2 regions of the Micromonospora sp. NPDC049523 genome follow, and region 1 is predicted to be linked to the other one. Evidence: riboswitches for the same ligand, from Rfam matches in the RefSeq annotation. Region 1 holds a riboswitch; the other holds the start of a gene.
The links. A riboswitch is a leader RNA that binds a small molecule or an ion and turns the genes downstream of it on or off. The one in region 1 is predicted to bind cobalamin.
Positions count from the first base shown of each region.

Region 2: it holds a riboswitch for cobalamin, as region 1 does, so the genes downstream of both, AB0J90_RS32670 (ribonucleoside-diphosphate reductase subunit alpha) here and AB0J90_RS00640 (VWA domain-containing protein) in region 1, are expected to answer to the same signal.

Region 1 is NZ_JBFAPP010000001.1:139,958-147,483, forward strand. Features, by position in the region: gene AB0J90_RS00630 (cobyrinate a,c-diamide synthase) at 1-120, opposite strand, end outside; gene cobO (cob(I)yrinic acid a,c-diamide adenosyltransferase) at 114-716, opposite strand; gene AB0J90_RS00640 (VWA domain-containing protein) at 718-2,733, opposite strand; cobalamin riboswitch at 2,820-2,944, opposite strand; gene AB0J90_RS00645 (DUF3592 domain-containing protein) at 3,059-3,517, shown strand; gene AB0J90_RS00650 (DMT family transporter) at 3,631-4,554, shown strand; gene AB0J90_RS00655 (SMP-30/gluconolactonase/LRE family protein) at 4,563-5,441, opposite strand; gene AB0J90_RS00660 (sugar kinase) at 5,579-6,529, opposite strand; gene AB0J90_RS00665 (bifunctional 4-hydroxy-2-oxoglutarate aldolase/2-dehydro-3-deoxy-phosphogluconate aldolase) at 6,724-7,365, opposite strand; gene AB0J90_RS00670 (hypothetical protein) at 7,362-7,526, opposite strand, start outside.
Region 2 is NZ_JBFAPP010000032.1:29,435-36,960, forward strand. Features, by position in the region: gene AB0J90_RS32665 (ribonucleotide-diphosphate reductase subunit beta) at 1-16, opposite strand, end outside; gene AB0J90_RS32670 (ribonucleoside-diphosphate reductase subunit alpha) at 53-2,431, opposite strand; cobalamin riboswitch at 2,575-2,809, opposite strand; gene AB0J90_RS32675 (oxidoreductase) at 2,981-3,913, opposite strand; gene AB0J90_RS32680 (TetR family transcriptional regulator) at 4,013-4,579, shown strand; gene AB0J90_RS32685 (low temperature requirement protein A) at 4,739-5,899, shown strand; gene AB0J90_RS32690 (FUSC family protein) at 5,972-7,192, opposite strand; gene AB0J90_RS32695 (glycosyl hydrolase family 18 protein) at 7,271-7,526, opposite strand, start outside.

The sequences.
Region 1 (7,526 bases):
CTTGAACCCGGCCACCCGCACCCCCCGTGCGGCGTACGCGGCCAGTAATCCGGTCGCGACGGTGGTCTTGCCGTGCCCGGAGGCGGGTGCCGCGATGACCAGTCGGGGAACCGTCACCACTCGATGCCCTGCTGGCCCTTGCGGCCGGCATCCATCGGGTGCTTCACCTTGGTCATCTCGGTGACCAGGTCGGCGAGGTCGACCAGGTCCGGATGGGCGTCCCGGCCGGTGATCACCACGTGCTGGTTGCCCGGCCGGTCACGCAGCGTGGCGACCACGTCGTCGATGTCGATCCAGCCCCACTTGATCGGATAGGTGAACTCGTCCAGCACGTAGAAGCGGTACGCCTCGGCGGCCAGGTCGCGTTTAATCTGGGCCCAGCCCTCGGCCGCCTCGACCGCGTGGTCACGCTCGGTGCCGGGGCGCTGGATCCAGGACCAGCCCTCGCCCATCTTGTGCCAGACCACGCTGCCGCCCTTGCCGCTCTCCCCGAGCGCACGCAGCGCGGTCTCCTCGCCGACCTTCCACTTCGGGCTCTTCACGAACTGGAAGACGGCGATCGGCCAACCGGCGCTCCAGGCCCGCAACGCCATCCCGAACGCCGCGGTCGACTTGCCCTTGCCCTGACCGGTGTGCACCGCCGTGACCGGCTGGCGGCGCCGCTCCCGGGTGGTGAGACCGTCGTCGGGTACCTGCTCCGGCTTGCCCTGGGGCATGTCAGGCCGCCTTTCCGAGAGTGTGCAGCGCGTCCAGCGGGACGCAGTCGGCGTCGAGTGCGGTGGCGAGCCGCCGGGCCAGCCCGAGCCGGATCGGCCCGGACTCGCAGTCGACCACCACGGAGGCGACGTCGGCCAGCGACGGCACGACGGTCAACGGGTCCGGACCGCTGGTCGCCCGACCGTCCGTCACCACCACCAGCAGGGGCCGGCGGCGCGGGTCGCGGCGGCGTTCGGACTCCAGGGTCCGGGCCGCCTGGCGCAGGCCAGCGGCGAGCGGGGTACGGCCTCCGGTGCGCAGTTCGGCCAACCGCAGCACGCCGACCTCGTGGCTGGCGGTCGGTTCCAGCACCGTACTCGCCCCGGTGCCCCGGAACGTGATCATGCCGATCTTGTCCCGCCGCTGGTAGGCGTCGCGCAGCAGCGACAGCACGGCGGTCTTCACCACCCGCATCCGGCGGCGCGCCGCCATCGACCCGGAGGCGTCGACCACGAAGAGCACCAGGTTCGCCTCCCGCCCGACGTGCACCGCCTCGCGCAGGTCCGCTGCCGTGACCGTGCGGGCTCCGCGCCGGGCGGTGGCCAGCAGGGTGGCGGGCAGGTGCAGGCTGGTCAGCCGGCCGGCCGGCAGCCGGGCCCCGACCACCCGACCCCGCCGGGCGTACGCCGGGGAGCGGCGGCCGGTGTGCGCACCGGTCCCCCGTCCGCGTACGGCCAGCGCACGGGTCCGGTACGGGCTGGTCGCCGCGACCGTCGGCTGGTTTCCGGCGGTCGGCTGATCCGTCTTCTGCTCGTCCGTCCGCTGCTCCGGTACGGGTTGTTCGTCCGGGCCGGTCTGCTCCGGTCCGGTGGCCGCCGGGGGTGTCCCGTCGGACGAGTCCGGTCCCCGGTCGGGTCCGCCCGGTGGCGGGCCACCGTCGGGTCCCTCGGGCGGCCCGTCGGGCGGGCCACCGTCGGGATCGTCGTCGGGTCCGGCCGGCGGGTCCGGCTCCGGGTCGGCGTCCGCACCGTGCTCGCTCAGCAGTTCCTCGAGCTTCTCCTGGTCGGCGCCGGGCGGGTCGAGCGGGTCCCGGCGGCGGCGGTGCGGCAGGGCGAGCCTGGCCGCGGCGGCGACGTCGTCGGCGGTCACCACGTCCCGGTCGTGCCAGGCGGCGAGCGCCACCGCGGTCCGGGCGACCACGATGTCGGCGCGCAACCCGTCCACCCCGTACGCGAGGCAGATGGTGGCGATCCGGTCCAGTTCCTGGTCGGGCAGCCGCACCCCGGGCAGGCGTCGACGGGCGACCGCGATCCGCTCGGCGAGTACGGCGTCCTCGTCGACCCAGCGTGCCGCGAAGCCCACCGGGTCCGTCTCGTACGCGAGCCGCCGCCGGACCACCTCGGCCCGGGGAGCCGTTTCCCGGGGTGCGGTCACCGCGACCACCAGCCCGAACCGGTCCACGAGTTGGGGGCGGGGTTCGCCCTCCTCCGGGTTCATCGTGCCGACGAGCAGGAACCGGGCGGCGTGCTTGACCGACACCCCGTCGCGTTCGACGTGCGCCCGACCCATCGCGGCGGCGTCCAGCAGCAGGTCCACCAGGTGGTCCGGCAGCAGGTTCACCTCGTCGACGTAGAGCACCCCGCGATGGGCGGAGGCGAGCAGCCCCGGCTCGTACGCCTTGATCCCGTCGGCCAGGGCACGTTGCAGGTCGAGGGTGCCGACCACCCGGTCCTCGGTGGCGCCGACCGGCAGCTCGACCAGGGTCGCGCGGCGCCGCAGGCCGACCACGCCCGGTTCGTGCGGGCCGTCCGGGCACTCGGAGTCCGGGTTGGCCGGGTCGCAGGCGAACCGGCAGCCGGGGACCACGTCGACGTCGGGCAGCAGCGCGGCGAGCGCCCGGACGATGGTCGACTTGGCGGTGCCCTTCTCACCCCGGACGAGCACCCCGCCGATCGCCGGAGAAACCGCGTTGAGCAGCAGGGCCAGTCGCAGTTCGGCCAGGCCGACGACGGCGGAGAAGGGGTACGGCGGGGTCATCGCCCGCTCAGGCGCGCAGAAGCCATGCTCAAGTCCCTTCCGCGGGTATCCACGCCCGCGTGTGGCTGGGTGTCACCGAGCGGTCGGAGTCTCCTGACTCCCGGATCGACGCTTCCCCTCGACCTTCCGGCCGCTCGGCCGTGGCCCGTACGTGAGAGGTCACTCCCCGGTCACAGTGGCGGGACCGCCCCGGACTCGCACCGGGTTCCTCCGCGCACCGCTCGTGCAGGCCATGCTGTCCCACGGACCGGTCCGGCGTCAACGTGACCACCGCGACCGCGCGTCGCCCGGTTCGTCTTCCGCACCGACCGGGTAATCGACGTCCATGGTCTTCTTCGGGAAACGTCGTCGGCCGCCGGTGCCGCTCTTCGTCGGTCTCGGGATCGCGGTGATCGTCGGGTTCGCGATCGCGACGGTGCAGGTGTGGCGCAATGACAACGCGTTGCGGGATCACGGTGAACGAACCACCGCCCGGGTGGTGGACGTCGGTGCGGGCAAGGCCAAACGGACCGAGGTCGAGTTCCGTACGCCCGACGGCAGGCAGGTGCGGGCGTTGATCGGCCAGGGCGACGAGGCGTCCGGTCCCCAGCCGGCGGTCGGCGACGAGGTGCCGATCGTCTACGACCCGCAGGCTCCGGAAGCCGACGTCAACGACGCTCGCGCCGGTGAGAACCACGACACGGCGTACCTGTTGCTGGGTGCGACCCTCTTCGCCGGGATCGGGGTGTCGCTGGCAACCTGGGCGCTGGTCCGGGCCAACCGGCGGGACCGGGTGGGGGCATAGTCGGCGGCAGCCGGGCCCCCGCTCGGCCGACCCGCGGTGGATCATGAACCCGCACCGGTCCGCCGGGTCGTCCTCGACCTGCCGGAGATCGAGTACCGGAACGGGGAGACGGATTGAGCCGCGGAAATGCCCTGAGACTCGCCCTGCTCGCCCTGATCTGGGGCTCCGGCTTCCTCTGGATCAAACTGGCACTGGACGGGTTCACACCGGTCCAACTCGTCCTGTTCCGGCTGCTGCTCGGGGTAGCGGTGCTGGCACCCATCGCCCTGCTACGGAGGATGCCCTTCCCGACCCGGCGCGGCATCTGGGCGCATCTTGTCGTCGCGGCGCTGTTCGCCAACGCGATCCCGTACACGCTCGTCGGATTCGGCGAGCAGACCGTGGGGTCGAACGTCGCCGGAGTCCTCAACGCGACCACACCGCTGTGGACGGTGCTGGTCGCCGTACTCGCCGGTACCGACCGGGCGGTGAGCCTCCGGCGCGGGATGGGCATCGCACTCGGTTTCGCCGGAACCGTGCTGATCTTCACGCCCTGGGAGTCGGCCGGTGACATCGCGAGTTGGGGCGGGCTGGCCTGCCTCGCCGCCGCGGCGAGCTATGGCGTCAGTTTCGTCTACATGGGCCGGTATCTCACCGGACGTGGCATTCCCCCGATGGTGCTGGCAGCCTGTCAGCTCGCCGCCGGGGCGGTACTGCTCACCCTCGCCCTGCCCTTCGGTGGCCTGACCGCGCCGACGTGGGGCGTGGTGCCGGTCGGCAGCCTGCTGCTGCTCGGCACCGTCGGTACCGGGCTGGCCTACGTACTGAACTACCGCCTCATCGACGACCTGGGATCGACCGTCGCGTCCACCACCACCTACCTTCTCCCCGTAGTCGCACTCTTCCTAGGCGCCCTAGCCCTCCACGAACCGGTAACCCTCCCCACCCTCACCGGCACAGCCCTGGTCCTAACCGCCACCTCCCTCATCCAAAACCACCCGAAGCACCCCGTCGATCATGAAGTTAACGACACCGTAGAGGCCGAAAACCCGCGCTAACTTCATGATCAACGGGGTGGGGTGGCGGGGTGGGTGGGGAGGCCGGGGGTTTCGGTGTCCATCGCTAGGAGGGCGCCGTCTTGGGGGTGGCGGGGGGACAGGGAGTGGTGGGCGGTGGTGATGAAGAGGCGAGACAGGTTCGGGCCGCCCAGGCAGACGCTGGTGGGTTGGGCGGTTGGCAGGCGCAGCTCGCGATCCAGGGTGCCGTCGGGGCGGTAGCGGCGGACGGCGTACCCGCCCCAGAGGGCGACCCAGAGGTGGCCGGCGGCGTCGACCGTCATGCCGTCCGGGACACCCTCGTCGGGGGCGAGTCGCAGGAACGGCTGCCGACCGGAGAGATCCCCGGTACGCGGGTCGACGGCGAAGCGGTCCACCTCGCCCCGGGGCGTGTCGGCCAGGTACATGGTGGTGCCGGCGGCGTCGAACGCGGGCCCGTTGGCGATGGTCAGGCCGGTGACGACGGGTACCGGCGCACCCGACCCGGTGTAGCGGTAGAGGGTGCCGGCGCCGGGCGTGTTGTCGTACGCCATGCTGCCGGCCCAGAAACGGCCGTGCGGATCCGCGACCGCGTCGTTCATCCGCGCGGGTGAGGGATTGGCGCTCTCCAGGTCGGCGAGTTCGCGGTAGCCGTCGGTGCCGGTGAGCACGGCGATTCCGGTGCCGGTCGCGGCCACCCAGTCACCGGGCCGCCCGGCGATCGGCGCCACCGCGCCGAGCGGGGCGTCCAGCCGGCGGAGTTCCCGCAGCGGCGTGGGTGCCTCGCCGGTGGTCTCCAACAGCCGGCCGGCGAGCAGGTCGACCAGGACCAGCCGGCCGTCCACCCAACGGGCTCCCTCGCCCAACTCGAACCGGTCGTTACTCCACGGGGTCGGCTCGGTGAGCCGCATCGTTTCCTCCACAAGGGTGCTCAGCGGACAGCGGACGCACGGGCGCCGCACGGATGGCAGGCAGAAGGGCGCCGCACGGATGGCGGGCACAAAGGCGCCGCACGGATGGCGGGCACAAGGGCGCCGCGCGGAGCGGTTCAGCGTACGGCGCTGCCGGGGGCGTGGTCGAGCAACGACAGCTCGGCGCGGGTGGGCAGCCCTTCCCAGTCGCCCCGGGTGGCGACCGCGAACGCGCCGGTGGTGACGGCCCGGTCCAGCCGTCCGGCCACGTCGAGCCCGTCGAGCAGCCCCGACAGCAGCCCGGCGACGAACGCGTCCCCGGCGCCGACGGTGTCGACCACCGGAACCGTACGGGCCGGGGCGTGCACGGTTCCCCGTCCGCTGTGGCTGGTGGCACCCTGCCCGCCGTGTTTGACCACCACCTCCGGCACACCCGCGGCGCACAGTGCGCCGACCGGGTCCGGATCATCGGTCAGTACGCCCAGTTCGTCGTCGGAGGCGACCAGCAGGTCGATCGAGGGCAGCAGTGGACGCAGCGCGGCGGCAGCCCGCTCGACCGACCAGACCCGCTGCCGGTGGTTGACGTCGAGGCAGATCGTGGTCCCCGCGGCGCGGGCCGCGTCGACCGCCGCCAGCACCGCCGCGTACGGCTGCGTACCGAGCCCGGCGGTGATGCCGGTGACGTGCAGGATCCGGGGTGTCGAGGGGGCGTCGGCGAAGGCCGGCGACACGTCGTCGGGGCTCAGCCGTGAGCCGGCCGACCCGCTCCGGTAGTAGGTGACCCGGCTGATGTCGCCGACTCGCGCCTCGAACAGGATCAGTCCGGTCGGGGCGTCCGGCTCGATCCTGGCCAGTCCCAGGTCGACGCCTTCGGCGCGCAGCGTACGGCGGATCAGTTCGCCCGGTTCGTCGGCACCGGTCACCCCGATCCACCGCACCCGGTGACCGAGCCGGGCCAGACCGATCGCCACGTTCGACTCGGCACCGGCAACGGACAGCGACAGTGTGCCGCCCAGGCGCAGCGGCGCCGCCGCCCGGAACGCGGCCATCGTCTCCCCGAGCGTCAACACGTCGAACCGAGAGGACACCCCGGAGGACGCATCGGACCGGGAAGAACCGTCGGGCGTGGGAAAAACATCAGGCCCGGGAGAAACATCGAGCCCAGGAGGCCCGTCGAAGCCGGAAGCGCGGGGGCCGGCAAGAAAGCCGGGGATGTCGGTGCCGGCAGCGGAGACGTCGAGCCCGAGAAAGGGGCCGTCCGCGCCGGGGATCGGGGTGCCGGTCACGATGCCCCGCCGGCCGGGGCGACCGCCGTCATGGCGAGGAAGTCGGCCGCCCGTTGCCGGAGGGCGGAGAGGTCGCCGCCCCGGACCGCGTCGCCGACCAGGGGCGAGCCAACCCCGACCGCGATCGCGCCCCGGTCGAGGTAGTCGCGGGCACCGGCCGCGTCCACCCCGCCCACCGGTACGAACGCGGTCTGCGGGAACGGGTCACGCAGGGCGCGCAGGTAGTCGGGGCCACCGACCGAGGCGGGGAAGAGCTTGACCGCAGCCGCCCCGGCGGTGGTCGCCTGGACCACCTCGGTCGGGGTGAGTGCCCCGGCCAGCACCGGCAGTCCGAGCCGGGCGGCTTCGGCGATGCTGGGCGCGAGTGCCGGCGTCACCAGGTAGGTCGCACCGGCCTCGGCGGCGTCGGCGGCCTGCTCGGCGGTGAGTACGGTGCCGGCGCCGAGCCCGTACTCGGCGCCGAGGGCGGCACGGGCCCGGCGCAGCACCCCGAGGGCGTCGACGCTGGTCAGCGACACCTCGATCAGGTTGATCCCGCTGTCGGCCAGGGCCAGTACGGTCGCCAGCGCGGCGTCCGGGTCGCTCCCCCGGACGATCGCCAGCAGCCGGTGGGTACGCAGGGAGTCGAGCAGGTTCATCGGTGGTCGCCTCCGGGCGATCGCTGGGCGGAAAGTTGGGCGAAGTCGGATCCGTGGGCGAAGTCGGATCCGTGGGCGAAGTCGGATCCGTGGGCGAAGTCGGATCCGTGGTCGGGGTCGGATCGGTGGGCGGAGATGGTGAGTTGCCAGCGGACCTCGCC
Region 2 (7,526 bases), on a different contig from region 1:
TGGCGGTGCTCGTCATCGTGTTGCCTCACGTGTGGGTGCGGGTGGGGGCTACTTACTGGCAGGCTTCGCAGGACTCGGGGTTCTCCAGCGAGCAGGCGACCGCGTCGGTGTCGACGGTCACCGGGCGGTCGATGGTGACGGTGGCCTGCTGGATCCGGGTGGCGGGACGGGAGCGCAGGTAATACGTGGTCTTCAGCCCCGACTTCCAGGCGTACAGGTACATCGAGGAGAGCTTGCCGATGTTCGGTGCGCTCATGAACAGGTTCAGCGACTGGCTCTGGTCGATGTACGGGGACCGGGCGGCAGCGAGGTCGATCAACGCCCGCTGGGGCAGTTCCCACGCGGTCCGGAACAGCTCCCGTACGTCGGCCGGCAGCGACTCGATGCCCTGGACCGAGCCCTCCGCGCGCCGGATCTCGGTACGCACCTGCTCGGTCCACCGGCCCAGCGCCTTGAGTTCCCGTACCAGGGCGGTGTTGATCTGCAGGAACTCCCCGGAGAGCGTCTCCCGCTTGAACAGGTTGGACACCTGCGGCTCGATGCACTCGTAACAACCGGCGATCGAGGCGATGGTCGCCGTCGGGGCGATCGCGACCAGCAGCGAGTTGCGCAGGCCGTGTGCCGCGATCCGCTGTCGTACCGCGCTCCAGCGCTGCTCCTGGGTGGGGGTCACCCCCCACAGGTCGGGCTGGAGCTGACCGCGCGCCGCCCGCGTCTGCGCGTACGCCGGGTGCGGTCCGAACTGTTCGGCCAGGTCGGCGGAGGTTTCCAGGGCGGTCAGGTAGATCTCCTCGGAGATCCTGGTGGAAAGCTCCGACGCCCGCGCGGAGTCGAACGGCAGCCGGAGCGCGAAGAAGACGTCCTGCAGGCCCATCAGGCCGAGCCCCACCGGCCGCCAACGCGGATTGCTCGCCGCCGCCTCGACGCTCGGGTAGTAGTTGATGTCGATCACCCGGTCGAGGAAGAGCACGGCGGTACGGACCGTGTCCCGTAGCCGCTCCCAGTCGATGTCGTCGCCCGCGACGTGCGCGGCCAGGTTGATCGAACCGAGGTTGCAGACCGCCGTCTCGCCGTCGCTGGATACCTCGACGATCTCGGTGCAGAGGTTCGACAGGTGCACCACGTTGCCGGGCTCGGCGGTCTGGTTGGACAGCCGGTTCGACGGGTCCTTGAACGTCATCCACCCGTTGCCGGTCTGGGCCAGGGTGCGCATCATCCGCCCGTACAGGTCACGGGCCTTGACCTGGCGCACGAACCGGCCGGCGGCCTCGGCGGACCGGTAGGCGGCGTCGAACTCGTCCCCCCACAGGTCGGGCAGTTCGGGCACCTCGGCCGGGTCGAACAGCGACCACGTCTCGTCCGCCTCGACCCGCCGCATGAACTCGTCCGGAATCCAGTTGGCCAGGTTGAGGTTGTGCGTACGCCGGGCGTCCTCACCGGTGTTGTCCCGCAGCTCCAGGAACTCCTCGATGTCCGGGTGCCACGGTTCCAGGTAGACGCAGGCCGCGCCCTTGCGACGGCCACCCTGGTTCACCGCCGCCACGCTCGCGTCCAGGGTCCGCAGCCACGGCACGATCCCGTTCGACAGGCCGTTCGTGCCCCGGATCAGCGCGCCCCGGGAACGCACCCGCGACCAGGCGATCCCGATCCCGCCGGCGAACTTCGACAGCTTTGCCACCTGGGCGTACCGGTCGTAGATCGAGTCGAGTTCGTCGCGGGGCGAGTCGACCAGGAAACAGGACGACATCTGGGTGTGCGCGGTGCCGGAGTTGAACAGCGTCGGGGAACTCGGCAGGTACGCGAGCGTTGACATCAACCGGTAGAACCCGATCGCCTCGCCGGGCGTACGGGACAGGCCGCAGGCGACCCGTAGCAGCCAGTACTGCGGCGTCTCCAGCACCAGCCGCCCGGTCGGGTGGCGCAGCAGGTAGCGGTCGTGGACCGTACGCAGCCCGAAGTATTCGAACCGCAGGTCGGCGGTGGGGTCGATCGCGTCGTCGAGCTTGCGGGCGTTGACCGCCACGAACCGTGCCGTGTCGTCGCCGATCAGCCCGAGTTCGTGGCCGAGGCGGATTGCCTGGCTGAACGACGCGATGCCGTGGCCGCGTACCTCCTTGTCGACGTAACCGGCCAGCAGCCGGGCCGCGAGCCGGGAGTACTGGGGCTCCTCGCCGATCATCTCGGCGGCGGTCTGGATCGACAACCGGTCCAGTTCGGCCGTGGTCGCCCCGTCGTAGAGTCCACTGATCGTCCGGGTAGCCACCCGCAGCGGGTCGATGTCGTCCAGGTCGTCCGCCCAGCGCTGCACCGCCCGGACGATCTTGTCGACGTCGACCGGTTCGAGTGTGCCGTTGCGCTTGCGTACCTGCATCTGCGTACGCCGCTGCCCCGGCGTGGGCAGATCGCCGCCCGTCGTCGTGCCGTCCGGCATCAACTCTGTGACCGTCACCTGTCGCTCCTCGGTACTCGTCGCCGACGAGGTCCGGAGTGCGCGCAGGCAGGCAGGGACGCACGCGAAACGCGCGTCTGTGCCGTCGGCCGTCCCGCGCGGCCTCGGACCGCCGCGCACGGATGGGCCGGCGCGGCGCGGCTGGCAGGTCTTCGGACTCATGGGCGCGGCCACGGCTACCCGTGACTCCCTACTGACCGTCGCTTCCCAGGTCACCCGGCAGAGGCCGGTTGTCTCCCAGTGCTGTGTGACGGCTGTCGTTCCCACTCACCGCTGCGGGGCAGTCCCGGACTTCCACCGGGTTCCCTCTTGCCTCAGCCAGGTTGGATACCCGGCCGAACCAGTCGCGCCACAGACTATATATGGGGGAGGCCTGGAAACCGAACACCAGATGTCGTGTCGGGTGTGTCGGCGGGCCGCGGCCTGGCACTCCCCATCGAGGTCGGTCACCCGCGGCCGGCGCGCGCCTCCCGAACCGTCCGTCGTGTCCTGTCCGGCCCGTCCCGGCCAGGCAGAGGACCCCGGCGTACGTCACCGAGCGCTACCGGTCAGAGGGAAGGAGACGCCGGTGAGGCGTTCGCTGGCGTCCCACAGTCGGCTGCCCTCGGCCGGGTCGTCGGCACCGCGGGGCAGCGCTACCGGCTTCGGCGTGCCGGCGGTCTGGTTGCGGGAGGCCGGGCCGATGAACTCTCCGGAGTGGACGTCGGGGCTGGTCGCGGCGTAGAGGCTGGGCCACGCCGCGCCCTCCGGCGAGCCCATCAGGAACTTCTCCATGACGCCGGTGAGGGCCCGGACGAGTGCACCCCGGGTGTGCTGCTGCAGGTTCGTCATGGCCGCGCCGGGGTGGATCACGACCGGGGTGATGGTCGTACCGGCGAGACGGCGGGCGAGTTCCCGGGTGAAGACGACGTTGGCGCGCTTGGACTTCGCGTAGGCGGCCATCGGACGGTAGCGTTCCTCGCTCATCAGGTCGGTCAGCGTCCCGCTGGGCCATTTCGCGGCGATCGCGCTGACCGTCACGATGCGAGCCGCGGGGGAGCGCAGCAGGGCGGGCAGCACCTGGGCGGTGAGCGCGAAGTGCCCGAGGTGGTTGGTGCCGACGGTCAGCTCGAATCCGTCCCTGGTGGTCCGGCGCTCCGGGATGTTCATGATCCCGGCGTTGTTGACCAGCAGGTCGAGGGTCTCGGTGGCGGCGACCCGAGCGGCCGCGTCCCTGACCGAGGACAGGTCGCCGAGGTCCAGGACCACGCTGTCCAGGTCCGCCTGCGGCAGTTCGGCGCGGAGCGTACGCACCGCCTCGTCGAGCCGCGGCCGGCTCCGCCCGGCGAGGATGACCCGGGCCCCGTGCCGGGCGAGCACCCGTGCCGTCTCCAGCCCGATTCCGCTGTTCGCGCCGGTGACGAGGGCGGTACGCCCGGTCTGGTCGGCGATCGCCTCGGGTGTCCAGTGAGTGTGGTCCGGCATGCCGATCCCCCTTCGTAGTGAACATTCATTCAGTAAGTTCGACGGTAGCCGCGGTCGGCTCGGCTTGTCAAATGAATGTTCAGTAGGCAAGCTGGGGACATGAGTACCCGTGACCCGGAGACCAAACGCCAGCGCCTGCTGGAGGCGGCCCTGTCGGAGTTCGCCGCGTACGGCCTGGCCGGGGCGCGGGTCGACCGCCTCGCCAAGCGGGCGGGGATCAGTGCCGGCCTCGTCTACTCGTTCTACGAGAACAAGGAGGGCCTGTTCGAGGCGGTTTTCGACGCGATCGTCGAGCAGGTGGTCGCGGGCGTCCCGATTGACGCCGACGACCTGGGCGAGTACGCCGCGCGGCTCTACGACGGCGGGCTGGCCTATCCCGAGGTGATGCGGTTCGTGGCCTGGTACGAGCTGGAACGGGGTGACTCGGCCGGCCGGCGGGCGTCGACCTCGGCCGCGATGAAGCAGAAGCTGGACGCGGTGGCGGACGCCCAGCGCCGGGGCGTGCTCACCGACCGGTTCACCGCCGGGCAGCTCCTGGCGCTGGTGCTGAACCTCGCCAACATGTGGCAGATGCAGGCCGCAGACTTCCTGGATCTCGTACCCGAGCAGGACCGGCGTACGACGATCGTGGACGCCGTGCGGCGTCTGGTCGCTCCCGCCCGCTGACCGCCCCGACGGGGTTGGCAGAGCCGTTCGTCACCGGAATCCGGGATCGGTGCCGTCGCCCTGTGGTACGACTGGCTGCGACGACGGATCGGTACGGGGCCGGTTGTCGCCCGAGCCGGCAGCCCGGAGGCGGGCGGGAGGCGTGGGAACGGGCGGCGCATGACAACGGGTAGAGGCTCCACGCTGATCCGCGACCCCAGCCAGCCGCAGCGGGCCACGTACGTCGAGCTCTTCTACGACCTGGTCTTCGTCTTCACCCTCGCCCGGCTCGCCGAGGCGTTGATCGAGGACCTGCACCCGCTCGGCGCGTACGAGGCACTGATTCTCCTGCTCGCGACCTGGTGGGTGTGGTCGTACACCAACCTGGCCACGGAGACGCTGGACTCGCAGCGGCCCGCCGTCCAACTGCTGGTCATCGCGATCATGTTCGGCAGCCTGGTGATGTCGACCGCGATACCCGACGCGTTCGACGGTCGCGGACCGCTCTTCGCCTCCGCGTACGTCGGAATCCACCTCGGCCGCAGTGTGGTGCTCGCTTTCATCCTGCGCCACCACCGGCTGCGCAACCGGCCGCTGCGCGGCATCTTCTGGTTCGGGGTGTCCGGCGCGTTCTGGTTCGCCGGCGCCTTCGTCCCGGGCGGGCTGCGGGTGCTGCTCTGGACGGTGGCACTCGCCATGGACTATCTCGGCCCGGTGCTGCGCTGGCCCACCCCGAAGCTGGGCCGTTCGCCGGCCTGGGAGTGGAACATGGCCGGGGAACACCTCGCCGAGCGGTATCGCCAGTTCATGATCATCGCCCTCGGCGAGACCATCGTGATCACCGCTCGCACCTTCCGGAGCAGCGACTACGGTTCCCAGCGCGTCTTCGCCTTCGTGACCGCGTTCGCCACCACGGTCCTGTTCTGGTGGATCTACTTCTACCGGACGAGGGAGAAGCTCGGCAGCGCCATCACCGGCTCGGCCGACCCGGGCCGGGAGACCAAGTGGGCCGGGTACGCACACCTGGTCATGGTGGCTGGCGTCGTGCTCACCACGGTCGGCGACGAATTGATCATCAGGCACCCGTACGGCCCGATGGAGGAGAGCTGGGTGGCGGTCATCATCGGTGGCCCGGTGCTGTTCCTCGTCGGTCGCACCATGTTGGGGCACGAGGTCTTCGTGCACGTGGCCCACCCCTGGCTGGTCGGGCTCGTGGTCCTGGTCCTCATGGCACCGGCGATGATCTTCCTGGCCCCGGTCGCCGTTGCCGGCACCGTGGTGGCGGTGCTGTTCGGGATCGTGCTCACCGACGCGCTCAGTATCCGGGAGCGGCGCAGCTGACGGCGACGCCGACTGGCGGGCAGCACGCTTTCGGGATCGGGGCGGCCGTGACAGCAGCCGACCGGTTTTCGCTCAGCCCTGGCCAGGGGCCGATTCGACCGTCAGGGGTTCCTGACCGTTCGACGCGTCGCGTACCAGGTTCCGCGCGTCGCTGCGGCTGATGCTGGTGGCCCGGAGCAGGTCGACGACGGCACTGCGGATCTGCCCGACCACCACGGTGCCCGACAGTTCGACCCCCTCCGCCCTGGCCCGGCCCGCATCGCTGACCGCCCGCAGGGCCGCCCGGCGGGCCTCCCGCGGCTCCCAGCCCCGGGTGAACTCGTAGTGCAGCAGCCGGATTGCCTCACTGAGGTTCTGCACCGCCGGTGGCAGGCTGGCCGGAACCGGCTCGTTGTCCTCGATCAGCACCACGGCTCGCCGGATCAGTCCGCGGCTGTTCCACACGGCGCGGTCCATCTGCTCGACCCCGATTTGGAACTGCATCAGGGCACGACGTCGATGCCATCGCGCGGGTGCCAGGTTGACCACCTCCTTCGCACCCGCCAGGGCGTCGCGCAGCCGCTCCAGGTCGGTCCCGATCTCGCGCAGCCGGTCCAAGGCTGCCTCGGCGCGACCGGCGTCCCGTTCCGCCAGCGCCTGGGCGGTGCGGGACAACTGCTCGGCGAGCTCGTCCAGCGCTGGATTGGCGGCCCGTTCGACGATACGTAGGGGACTGATCGGCAGGAGCACCACCACGACGATCAGCCCGACTGCGCCACCGATGACCGCGTCGAGGAACCGTGGCCCCTCCAGGTCTGGTGACGACGGGGTCAGGGCGGCGATGAACACGGCCGTACCGCCGGCCTGGCTGACCAGCGTCCCGTGTCCGCTGATCAGGATCGCGGTGATGATCGCGAGGGTCACCGTGAGCCCGATCTGCCACGGCCCGGTGCCGATCGCGGCGATCAGGCCGTCGCCGATGGCGATGCCCACCGCCACCCCGATGATCAGCTCGACGGATCGCCCCAGTCGCTGGCCGATGGAGGAGGCGATGGTGCCGACCGCCGCAGCCGGGGCGAAGATCGGCGCCGGGTCACCCACCAACTCGTGGGCCACCAACCACGACAGGGCTGCCGCGACGCCGGCCTGGACGGCAAGGATCAGCTTGGTCTGGAGCTGACGGTACCGGTCCCGTCCGGTCGACTCGCCCCGCCGCCGTACCTCGTCGAGCGCCCGATCGAGCCGCTCACCCTCGGCGTCGAGGGGCAGCTTCAGCTTCCGCCCGAAGCTCCGCCTCCACCAGTTGGCGACCACCGGCCTGCCTACCCCGCTGCGGCGCGACGAACCGTCGACCAGCCGATACCACGCGTTCGCGCGGGGTGGTGGGCGTCGTCAGCGGCCCTGTAGGGCCTTGACGTTGTCGCCGAACGTCCAGTTCTTCGCACCGTCCCAGTTGATGGACCAGGTCATCAGCCCCTTGAGGTTGCCCTGGTAGGCGTTCCAGGCCTGCGCGACCAACGTGGGGGACATGTGGCCGCCGCCAGCGCCCGGCTGGGCGGGCAGTCCGGGCACCTGCTTGTCGTAGGGCACCCTGATGGTGGTGCCCTGGATGACAAGGCCGGTGTTCAGGCAGTTGGTCTGCGCGGTG